DNA from 3 places in the Arthrobacter sp. 2MCAF15 genome. Region 1 is predicted to be linked to each of the others. Evidence: riboswitches for the same ligand, from Rfam matches in the RefSeq annotation. Region 1 holds a riboswitch; each other region holds the start of a gene.
The links. A riboswitch is a leader RNA that binds a small molecule or an ion and turns the genes downstream of it on or off. The one in region 1 is predicted to bind cyclic di-AMP.
Positions count from the first base shown of each region.

Region 2: it holds a riboswitch for cyclic di-AMP, as region 1 does, so the genes downstream of both, AB4089_RS14180 (NlpC/P60 family protein) here and AB4089_RS08445 (hypothetical protein) in region 1, are expected to answer to the same signal.
Region 3: it holds a riboswitch for cyclic di-AMP, as region 1 does, so the genes downstream of both, AB4089_RS19610 (hypothetical protein) here and AB4089_RS08445 (hypothetical protein) in region 1, are expected to answer to the same signal.

Region 1 is NZ_JBFRGZ010000005.1:171,782-175,048, reverse strand. Features, by position in the region: gene AB4089_RS08450 (sensor histidine kinase) at 1-299, shown strand, start outside; gene AB4089_RS08445 (hypothetical protein) at 475-1,149, opposite strand; cyclic di-AMP (ydaO/yuaA leader) riboswitch at 1,154-1,353, opposite strand; gene AB4089_RS08440 (hypothetical protein) at 1,527-1,784, shown strand; gene AB4089_RS08435 (cation:proton antiporter) at 1,922-3,145, shown strand; gene AB4089_RS08430 (DNA alkylation repair protein) at 3,215-3,267, opposite strand, start outside.
Region 2 is NZ_JBFRGZ010000012.1:24,306-27,572, forward strand. Features, by position in the region: gene AB4089_RS14175 (M23 family metallopeptidase) at 1-822, shown strand; cyclic di-AMP (ydaO/yuaA leader) riboswitch at 959-1,128, shown strand; gene AB4089_RS14180 (NlpC/P60 family protein) at 1,425-2,183, shown strand; gene AB4089_RS14185 (HNH endonuclease) at 2,405-2,905, shown strand; gene mobA (molybdenum cofactor guanylyltransferase) at 2,969-3,267, shown strand, end outside.
Region 3 is NZ_JBFRGZ010000021.1:28,444-31,710, forward strand. Features, by position in the region: gene AB4089_RS19605 (glycosyltransferase) at 1-1,072, opposite strand, end outside; gene AB4089_RS19610 (hypothetical protein) at 1,253-2,071, opposite strand; cyclic di-AMP (ydaO/yuaA leader) riboswitch at 2,074-2,231, opposite strand; gene AB4089_RS19615 (HAMP domain-containing sensor histidine kinase) at 2,402-3,267, opposite strand, start outside.

The DNA.
Region 1 (3,267 bases):
ACACTCCTCCGGGCGGCCGTGTGACCATCAGGACCTCGATCGAGCAGAACAGCGCGGTGATTACCGTCGCGGATACAGGAACCGGGATTACCGGCGTGGATCAGGCCCGGATCTTTGACCGCTTCGTCCGGACCGCCAGCACCGGCGGCTCACACGGACAGCGGAGCTTTGGCATCGGCCTGGCTTTGGTCCGCGAGATCGCCGTCGCCGCTGGCGGCGCCGTCGAGGTGGCTGCGACTGGAGCCGAGGGAACGGTCATGAAGATGACGCTTCCGCTGGCCGGAAGCGTCACTGCCTGAAGCGGCAATGCCTGAAGTGGTGTGCCCCTGGACACACGGCAATGCTGGCAGATAGGACGGCAGACACAGAAAAGACCGGCGATCGATTGCCCCCAAAGGAAATCGATCGCCGGTCTTTCCGGGTTGCCTGGCCCCGGCAGGGCTGCCTGGCCCCTACTGGAATAGGAGCGCTGGATTAGGCGCGGACGAAGGTCACGCCACCGGTCGCGGTGAGCCAGGACAGCGGGTGGACCATGGTCTGGTTCTTACCGTTCATGCCGCCGCTGATCACCTGGCCGTTGCCGGCGTAGATGCCAACGTGGCCGGACTGGACCACCATGTCGCCAGGCTGCGGGGTGCCCACAACGGTTCCGAGGCCAAGGAATGCCCGGGGACCGATGTCGCCAACGGGCTTGCCTGCGGCGCCAAGGGCCTTTTCGACCATGGCGGTGCAGTCCTGGGTGATACCCAGCTGGCTGTAGGCGGCAGAAAGCATGATGGCGTTGCGTCCGCCGGCGGGCGCCGCAGCCGGCGCGGCGGCGGGGGCCGACTGCACCTGCACTGTTGCCTTAGGTGCTGCTGCGGGCGCTGCCGCCGGGGCAGCTGCGGGAGCCGGTGCCGCGGCAACAGGCTGTTCGATGACCGGCGCGGCGACGGAAGCCACCGCGGGGCGGTCGAAGCTGATCTTGACGCTGGAATCGGCGTTGACGGGGGCGCTGACCTGTCCCGCTACGTCCACCTTGGAGGCCGGAGCGGAGTCCCGCTGCACGGGGGTCGAGGCGGCGTTGGCGGCCATCGAGCCCGTCAGCACCAGCCCGGAGGCGGCGGCGAGAATGGCGCTATGGCGCGCAAAAGTACTGATTGAAGACATGGATGTAGCCTCTCCCAATGCCTGCGAGGTGAGCTGTCGGATTCGGATGGGAGTCACCCGGCCGCACTCCCGGGCCCGTCATGGCGGGCGCTGTGCGGCTTCACCCCAAGACCTGCATGTCAGCAGGCCAAAAGTGGTTTCCCCGTCTCTGCCGGCGTCGATGCGAGTTACCCCCGGGGCCGCGGCAGAGTTAGGCAATCGGCTGGGGAGCGCCTGTATCGGAGAAACAGGCACCTAACCACCGTAACGCGAACCGCACGCCAATGTCACATTCAGGTAACGGAGGCCACAGTGCCGTCCGTCGGTTGCCCATGGGGCGGGGCCGCATCCGAACGTAGGATGATGCCATCAGCACCACCTCGAAGCGGAGGCCCGAAATGAACAGCCTGTGTGTCGCCATCTGCCAGTTGAGCAGCCAGCCCAAGGAGGATTTCGACGTCAATACCGAGCTGCTGATCTTGGACGGCCGGGACGTCCATGTGGCCACCTGGGATGCGGAACCTCGTGACAGGGGCTTCGACGAGCACGTGCTCAATGACCGGGTGGACTCGCTAGGCTACATGGTTGTCAACGACTGGGCCTTCCTGGAGGGAAAGGCCTACGCCGTGGTGGAACGGCGGTCAACGACCTCCTGATTGCCAACACCCAGGCCACTGCAGGGTCAACGGGACTAATCTCTTTCCATGACGAAGGACCCGGTGGCCACGGACGCCACCATCCAGGCCGAGCCTGCTGCCCCGGTGGGCCCCGGGCAGGTCCGGCGGGGCGAGCCGTGACGTTCCTGTCCCTGGCGCTGATCGCCGTCGTCGCACTGGCCGGCCCGCTTCTGGCGCTGCCGGTGCGCTGGCGGTTGCCCGTGGTGCTGGGAGAGCTGCTGGCCGGCATCGTGATCGGGCGCTCGGGCCTGGCCCTGGTTGATCCGGCGGACCCGACGTTCAGCCTGCTGGCCAATATCGGGTTTGCGCTAATGATGTTTGTGGCCGGAACCCATGTTCCCGTGCGGGATCCGCAGATCCGCTCCGCCCTCGGCAGTGGTTCCCGCCGCGCCGCTGCGTGCGCGGCGGCAGCGGTGGCGGTCGGAACCGGCATAGGCCTGCTCTTTGGGACTGGACATGCTCCCCTCTACGCAGTGCTTCTGGCATCCTCCTCAGCCGCGCTGGTCCTGCCGATCATCGATTCCCTCCGCCTCGGCGGACCCCACGTCATCTCCATGACTGCGCAAGTGGCCATCGCGGACGTAGCCTGCATAGTGGCGCTGCCGCTCATGGTGGACCCGCCGCACGCGCTCCGGGCGGCGCTGGGCGTGCTCACGGTGACCGGCTGCGCGGTGGTTCTCTTTGTCGTACTGCGCTGGCTCGATCGCAGGGGAATCAACGGGCGCATGCACCGACTTTCCGAAAGCCGCAAGTTTGCCCTCGAGCTGCGGATCCAGCTGGTGGTTCTCTTCGCCCTGGCCGCGGTCGCGACGTGGAGCAACGTGTCCGTGATGTTGGCAGGCTTTTCCCTCGGCCTGGCGGTGGCCGCCGTCGGGGAACCGAGGCGGCTGGCCCGGCAACTGTTCGCCCTCAGCGACGGCTTCCTGGGTCCGGTGTTCTTCGTCTGGCTGGGCGCATCACTGACCCTTAAGGACCTGGCCGGACATCCGGACATGATCGCCCTCGGTGTGGCGCTGGGCGTCGGCGCCCTGTTGACGCACGCCGCCCTGGTGGTACTGGGGCTCCCGTTGCCCCTCGGAGTGCTGTCGGCGGCCCAACTCGGCATACCTGCCGCGGCGGCGAGCATCGGGACGCAACTCCAGGTCCTGCTCCCGGGCGAGGCCGCGGCCCTGCTGGTGGGCGCGCTGGTCACCATAGCCGCGAGCGCCGTCGCCGGATCACGGGCCGCCAGGGGTTTCTCGCTGCCCGCAAAGGCCGGCGGCAGGTCCGGCGATACCGGCAGCGCCGTAGGACCAAGCGGACCGAGCGGACCGAGCGGACCGGGAGGGCCGAAAGACTGAACAAGGCGACGGGCTGGGGCGCCTGCCAGACGGCACCCTCCGGCCGTGCCGGACGGAGGGTTCTGGGGGTCACCCCACGGCTGTGAATTGCAGCTCGGGTCGCCTCTTGGCCATCTCGGCGC
Region 2 (3,267 bases), on a different contig from region 1:
TTGACCACCCAGACCGCCAGGGGCCGTCGCCGCGCGACCGGTCCCGCTCCGGAGCCGCGTCCCGCCGTAGAGCATATGGCCGAACGCCCCCGCGACGCGCACCGCGATGAACGCCGGCGGCGGCGCAGCCCGTTCCGTCAGGTAACGGAATTTGCCGCGGCCAGTGGGGTCGGGCAGAAGGCCGGCATCGCACTGGCCGCAACGGGCCTGGTCCTCACTGTGACGGTCCCCGCCACGAGTCCCGTGCTGGCCTCCAATGCTGATGGAACAGGCGCCCTCTCTGCTGCAGTACAGCCGGATGTCACGGCTGCCGCCGCCGCAAAAGTCGATTTCAGCCGAACGGCCGTCACCACGAAGGGTGATCCGGACGGGAAGCTCAAGCAGCTGCTCAGCGCCCAGTCTGTGGGCAGCATCACACGCGCGGCATCGGCCGGCACCCTCGGCGCGCCGCTGGACCAGATGATCACCGCCTCGCCGTTCGGCTACCGTGTCAGCCCCATTACCGGCGGTGCGGGCGAGTTCCACCGCGGCCAGGACTTTGCCGCCCAGTGCGGTACGGCCGTCCACGCGGCCGCCAGCGGCACAGTGACGTTCAGCGGATGGCATCCCTATGGCGGCGGAAACCGGGTCGTCATTGACCACGGCAACGGCCTGGAGACCACGTACAACCACCTGTCCTCGGCCTCGGTCAGGGTCGGCCAGAAGGTATCGCGCGGAGATGTCATCGCCATGAGCGGGACCACGGGCGCCTCCACGGGCTGCCACCTCCACTTTGAAGTGATGGTCAACGGCGACGTCGTTGACCCGCTCGGATGGCTCTAAAAAGATGATGGACCGCTATCGAATCCTTGTGACACGCCGTGATCTGAATGTGACATTGGGTCAAGACTGCTGTAGGGTTTGAAGCACGCCAACTTTTCCGAAGTTGGCGCTCTTGAGTGGATTGCCTAGCTCTGCCACCGCTCAAGGTCCGTTCGCATTACATCGTCTGGCAGGGGCGGGGGAACCAATTTTGGCCTTCGAAAGAAGGCCTAGGGGTTAAGTCGCAAAGCTTCCAAGGAAGCAGCGCGGCCGGGTGACTCCCATCCGAATCCGACAGCTCACCTCGTAGGCATTGGGAGAGGCTACTTTCGTGTCTTCACGCCACAATTCTGCGCGCATGCGCACCGGCGAGGCTCCTTCGAGCTCGCTGGAATCCACATCACGTGCCGCCCTTTCAGGCGCCCGGATGGGATCACGTTCCGCAGGCTCAATCTCTACCGAGTCCGGACAGCATGCAGTTTCCGCTTTTGGCGCGTCTTCGCAGTACACCCTTCGCTAAGTAACCCAATTTCGGGGCGATCCGGCGTACCCCCAAGATGCCGGAGCGTCCTCAGTCCGCGCCCGAAAGCGCGCGGTCCAAGGATCACGAAAGAGAGAACTTAATGACTACTCGTGCAACCGTTGCACGGCACCGAGTCGAGGTCACCAAGACCAACTCGCTGGCTGTTATTGCTAAGGCTGTCGGCGACAACGCCGGTGGCATGGGCCGTCAGGCCGCGGTCATCGCCGCAGCTTCCGGCCTGGTTCTGACCAGCGGAATCGCAGCCAACGCTGCTGAGACCAACGTTCAGCGCGAATCCACCTCCGCTTCGGCCCTGGAAGTCCAGTCCGCCGCTCCGGCCACCATTTCGGCTGCCTCCAGCATCGCGATCTCCTACGAGAAGCCCGCCGTGACCACCACGCCGGCTCCCGTCGTTGAGGCCCCGAAGCCCGTTGTGCAGGTCCAGGACTCCACGGCCTCCCGCGCCGGCGGCACCGAGCTTGGCGTCAGCGGCGGCGTCGCTGCCCAGGCTCCGGCCGGCATCGGCAGCGGAGCTGGCGCGACCATCGCCGCTGCTGCCTACGCACAGATCGGCGTTTCGCAGGACTGCACCGCCCTCGCCACCAACGCCCTGGCCGCGGCCGGCATCCACTACCACGGCTGGCCGGCAGGTTACCTGTCCCTGGGCCGCACCGTGAGCGCCGCCGAGGCACGCCCGGGCGACCTCGCCTACTACCAGAACGGCGGCGTGGGCATGGCCCACATCGCGGTTTACGTCGGCAACGGCATGGCAGTCCACGGCGGCTGGAACGGCGGCACCACCGCGCTGTACAGCGTGAACGTCGGCTCCGGCCCGGTCTTCATCCGCGTCGGCGGCTAAGCCACAGCACTCCAGCATTTCGAAAGACCCCCGCCCTTTGGCGGGGGTCTTTTGCGTGACCGCGCCATGAACTTTGCGCGCGCACGGCCGCGCCGGTGAAAAAATATTCGGTGATCCGGCACCTGAGTGTTTACTCTTGTGTTGTCGATCCATAGCCCGACCATGCAGAGGGCAGCCGGCCCTCGTGCCGCTGGCGGGTGCGGCCGTGAAGAGGTATGCGGATGCGCACTCTCGTTCTGAATGCTGGATATGAACCACTGGCGGTAATCACCTTCCGCCGGGCGCTCGTCCTTGTCCTGACCGGAAAGGCCAGCGTTGTGGCGGAAGGGGACGACCCCGTCGTCGGCCCCCAGGACATCCTGGGCCGCCCGTCCGTGATCCTGCTGAACCGCTACATCCGTCCGAGGTACAACACCATGACGGCGGTGAGCCGCCGCGGGGTGCTCCGCCGGGATGCCCACCGCTGCGCCTACTGCGGCAAGGCGGCGCACACGATCGACCACGTCCAGCCCAAGTCCCGGGGTGGCGCCGATTCCTGGGAGAACCTGGTGGCGGCCTGCCTGCGCTGCAACAACGCCAAGAGCGACCACACTCCGGCGGAGATGGGCTGGAAGATCGGGTTTGTTCCGGGCCCCCCGAAGGGCGCGATCTGGCAGATCAAGGAACTCGAGAAGCCGACGCCCGCCTGGGATCCCTTCCTGCTGCCGGAATCGGCCGCCTGACCTCTGGGCTGGCGCGGGCCGTGCCTGATCTGCCCGTAGCCGGCGCCGCGCTAGGCTGAGCCGGTGGAGTTCGATGCCATCATTCTCGCCGGGGGGAGGTCCTCCCGCCTGGGCGGCGTGCCCAAATCCCGGCTGGTGTACGACGGCGCCACCCTCCTCGAGCGGTCACTGGGCGCCGCGGGCGGGGCGGGGCGCGCCGTCGTCGTCGGGCCGGACCCGGGGAACCTGCCCGACGGCGTCCTGACCTGCCGGGAGGAGCCGCCCTTCGCCGGGCCGGCCGCTGCCATCGCCGCGGGCCTGGACGCGCTGGCCTCGGGCCATTCCGTCGGGCGTGGGGACGCTGCTCCGGCGCCGTTTACCCT
Region 3 (3,267 bases), on a different contig from region 1:
GGGTGGAGGCCACCCCGATGCTGCCGAAGCGGACCAGCTGCCCGAAGAGGCTTCCGCCGGGGCTTTGTTCCTGGAACCGCGAGGACGCCGGCAGCGGTCCGCGGGCCAGTGCGGCGCGCAGTTCGGGAACCGGGATCCGGCCCGAAACCAGGTCCCGGCTCAACCGTGCCATGCCGCGCAGGTCCGCGAGGGCGGTCTGGACGATGTCCACGCTGGAATCGGGGTCGTCGGTCCAGTCCACCGGGACTTCGTGGACGCGCAGGCCGCACTTTTCTGCCAGCACCAGCAGCTCGGTGTCGAAGAACCAGGCGTTGTCCAGGGTGTGGGGGAGCAGTTGCCGGGCCACGTCCGCCCGGATCGCCTTGAACCCGCACTGGGCGTCGCTGAAGTGGGCCCCCATGAGGGACTGCAGCAGGAAGTTGTAGCTGCGCGAGATGAACTCCCGCTTGGGTCCGCGGACCACGCGTGAGTTGCGGGTCAGCCGGGTGCCGATCGCCAGATCGGAGTGCCCCGAAATGAGCGGGGCGAGCAGGGGGCCGAGGGCCGCCAGGTCCGTGGAAAGGTCCACGTCCATGTAGGCCAGGACCGGCGACGGCGAGGAGAGCCAAACTTTGCGAAGCGCGTTTCCCCGGCCCTTTTCAGCCATGTGGACCACCATCACTTCGCGCAACTCGCGGGCCACGCGCTCCGCGGTCTTGAGGGTTCCGTCGGTGCTGGCGTTGTCCGCCACAGTGATCCGGAAAGAGTGCGGGAAGGCGCCGATAAGGTACGCGTGGAGCCGGCGCAGGCACGCTTCAAGGTCCCGCTCCTCGTTGAAGACCGGAATCGTGACGTCCAGCAACGGTGTGCTGCCGCGTGTGTCAATGGGTGCGCGCCGGCCGCCGGGGCCGGTAAGCGCTCCGGCGAACGGTCCCGGGGCCGGCGCATCGGCCACGGTCAGGCCCGACGATGCGGGCCCGGACGATGCAGGCCCCGACGGCTCAAGTCCGGACGGGGAGGGCGGGGCCGCCGGACCGGCCGGCGTCGCCGTGGAACGGGACAGGGTTCCTGTGGCCTGGTCTGTGAATGTCATGGCTCAACTTTCGCGCCGGCCCATATGAGGGCTTTAGGGCCAAGCTGTGCGGGGGCTGTGGAAGTCCGGCGCCAGGCCGGCCGGCCAAAATCGTACCGGCCGCGGACGCACAGGAGGCCCCGGATCCACGTGGATCCGGGGCCTCAACCACCCTCGCCGGGCGGTCCGGCTAGTGCCGGTTTAGTACCAGTTGTGTGCGTAGTGGAAGTTCAGCGCGCCGCAGGGGGAGCCGTAGCGTTCCTTGACGTAGTTCAGGCCCCAATTGATCTGGGTCCGGTAGTTGGTCATGTAGTCGGCACCGGCGCTCGCCATCTTCGAGGCGGGCAGGGACTGAACCACTCCGTAGGCGCCGCTGCTGGCGTTGGTGGCGGTGGTCTTCCAGTCCGATTCCTTGGTCCAGAGCTTCTGCAGGCACTGCATCTCACCAGGGGCCCAGCCATAGCTGCCCAGCTGGGACGCGGCGTACGCCTGGGCTCCGGCGGGGTCGTCGACAGCAACCGGTGCGGGGGCGGGAACAGCTGCCGGTGCCGGTGCCGATGCGGGAGCGGGGGCCGGTGCAGGAGCGGCTGCGGGAGCCGGTGCCGGTGCGGGAGCGGCCGCGGGAGCCGGGGCCGGTGCGGGCGCAGCAGCAACCGGGGCGGCCGGGGGCTCGGCGGCCTTGACTTCCGAGAGCGTGGGTGCCACGTTTTTTTCCGCCGGAGCGGCGATCTGGACTCGTTCGAAGTTGAGCTTGGCCAGCGGATCGGCGCTCGTGGCCGTTTGGCTGCCCGCAGCATTCGTGTGAGTGCCCGGCTCCGCCGCCTGGCTGGCGGCGCCGCCTCCCACCAGCAGGGCGCAAGCGGCGGTTACGACGGCGGCGCGGCGTGCAGTGATGCCGAGTCCGGTAGTCAGCTTGGACAGGGCGGATGCCTGCGTGGCTGGTTCGGCGCGGTGGCGCGACTTGGTGGAGCGGAAATGGGAATCGCCGTCAGGGCGCGTTTGTACCTGGAGTTCAGTCATGATGGGCCTCTCAACGCCGGCGGAGTTAGCTGTCGGGTTCGGATGAGGTCATCCGGCCGCACGGAAAATCACGTGTCGGCTTCACCCCGAGGGCGCATGAATGCAGAATGCCCGGGAACTCTGGGTCCCCCGCCTCTGCCTGGTCCAGCGGAATCCGGGAAGCGGCAGAGTTTGGCGTCCGTCCGGATATGCGGCACCAATGGAGGCCGCACCACAACGACGCTACAGGACCTCGGCGCTTAAGTCACATTTTGGTAACAGGAGTCACAGCGGGCGGGGTGTCGGCTTGCGCAGGAACATTGCGCGGGTCGGCGGTGAATCCTGCTGGGCCTACAACGACGGCGGCGCCGCGGGCAGCCGCACCGCAAACTCCGTGCGGCCGGGCCGGGAGGTGACTTCAACGGTGCCCCCGTGGGCCTCCACAATCGACTGGACAATGGACAAGCCCAGACCGCTCGTGCCCTCCGAGGTCGGGGCGTGAGCAGCTGCCCCGGCACTGCCACGGCTGCCGGAAGGAGTACCGGAAACGGCCCCGGAAGCCGGGCGGACGGCGGGCCCGGACCTGGCCCCCGCCGTCGCAGCGACCGGTGTGTTGGCGGGGCTGGCGGTGGGATTGGTGCGCGCGGCGTCGGCCCGTGCGAACCGGGCGAAGACCCGGCCGATGAATTCCGGGGCGATGCCGCTGCCGTTGTCCGTCACGGTAACCACGGCGCTTCCATCCGCCGAACGCATCACGCCCGTGACCACCGTGGTCCCGGGGTCCGTGTGCTTGCGCGCATTGGACAGGAGGTTGGCGAGGACCTGGTGAAGCTGGGTCGCATCGCCGCGGACCACCACGGGCTCCTCCGGAAGTTCCAGCTGCCAGACGCGGTCCGGGGCCATGACTTTCTCATCGCTCACCGTCTCAATGGCCAGCTGCGTGAGGTCGACGTCGCTGACCTTCAGCGGCTGTCCCTCGTCCAGGCGCGCCAGTAAAAGCAGGTCCTCAACCAGGGTGGTCATGCGTTCGGACTGGCTTTGCACGCGGGCGAGGGACCTCTCGCCGTCGGCGGTGAAGTGCTCTGTCATCCGCATCAGCTCGGTGTAGCCGCGGATAGCCGTCAGCGGCGTGCGGAGTTCATGCGAGGCATCGGCGACAAACTGCCGCACCTTCATCTCGCTCTCCTGCCGCGCCTCCAGGGCGTTGGAGACGTTGT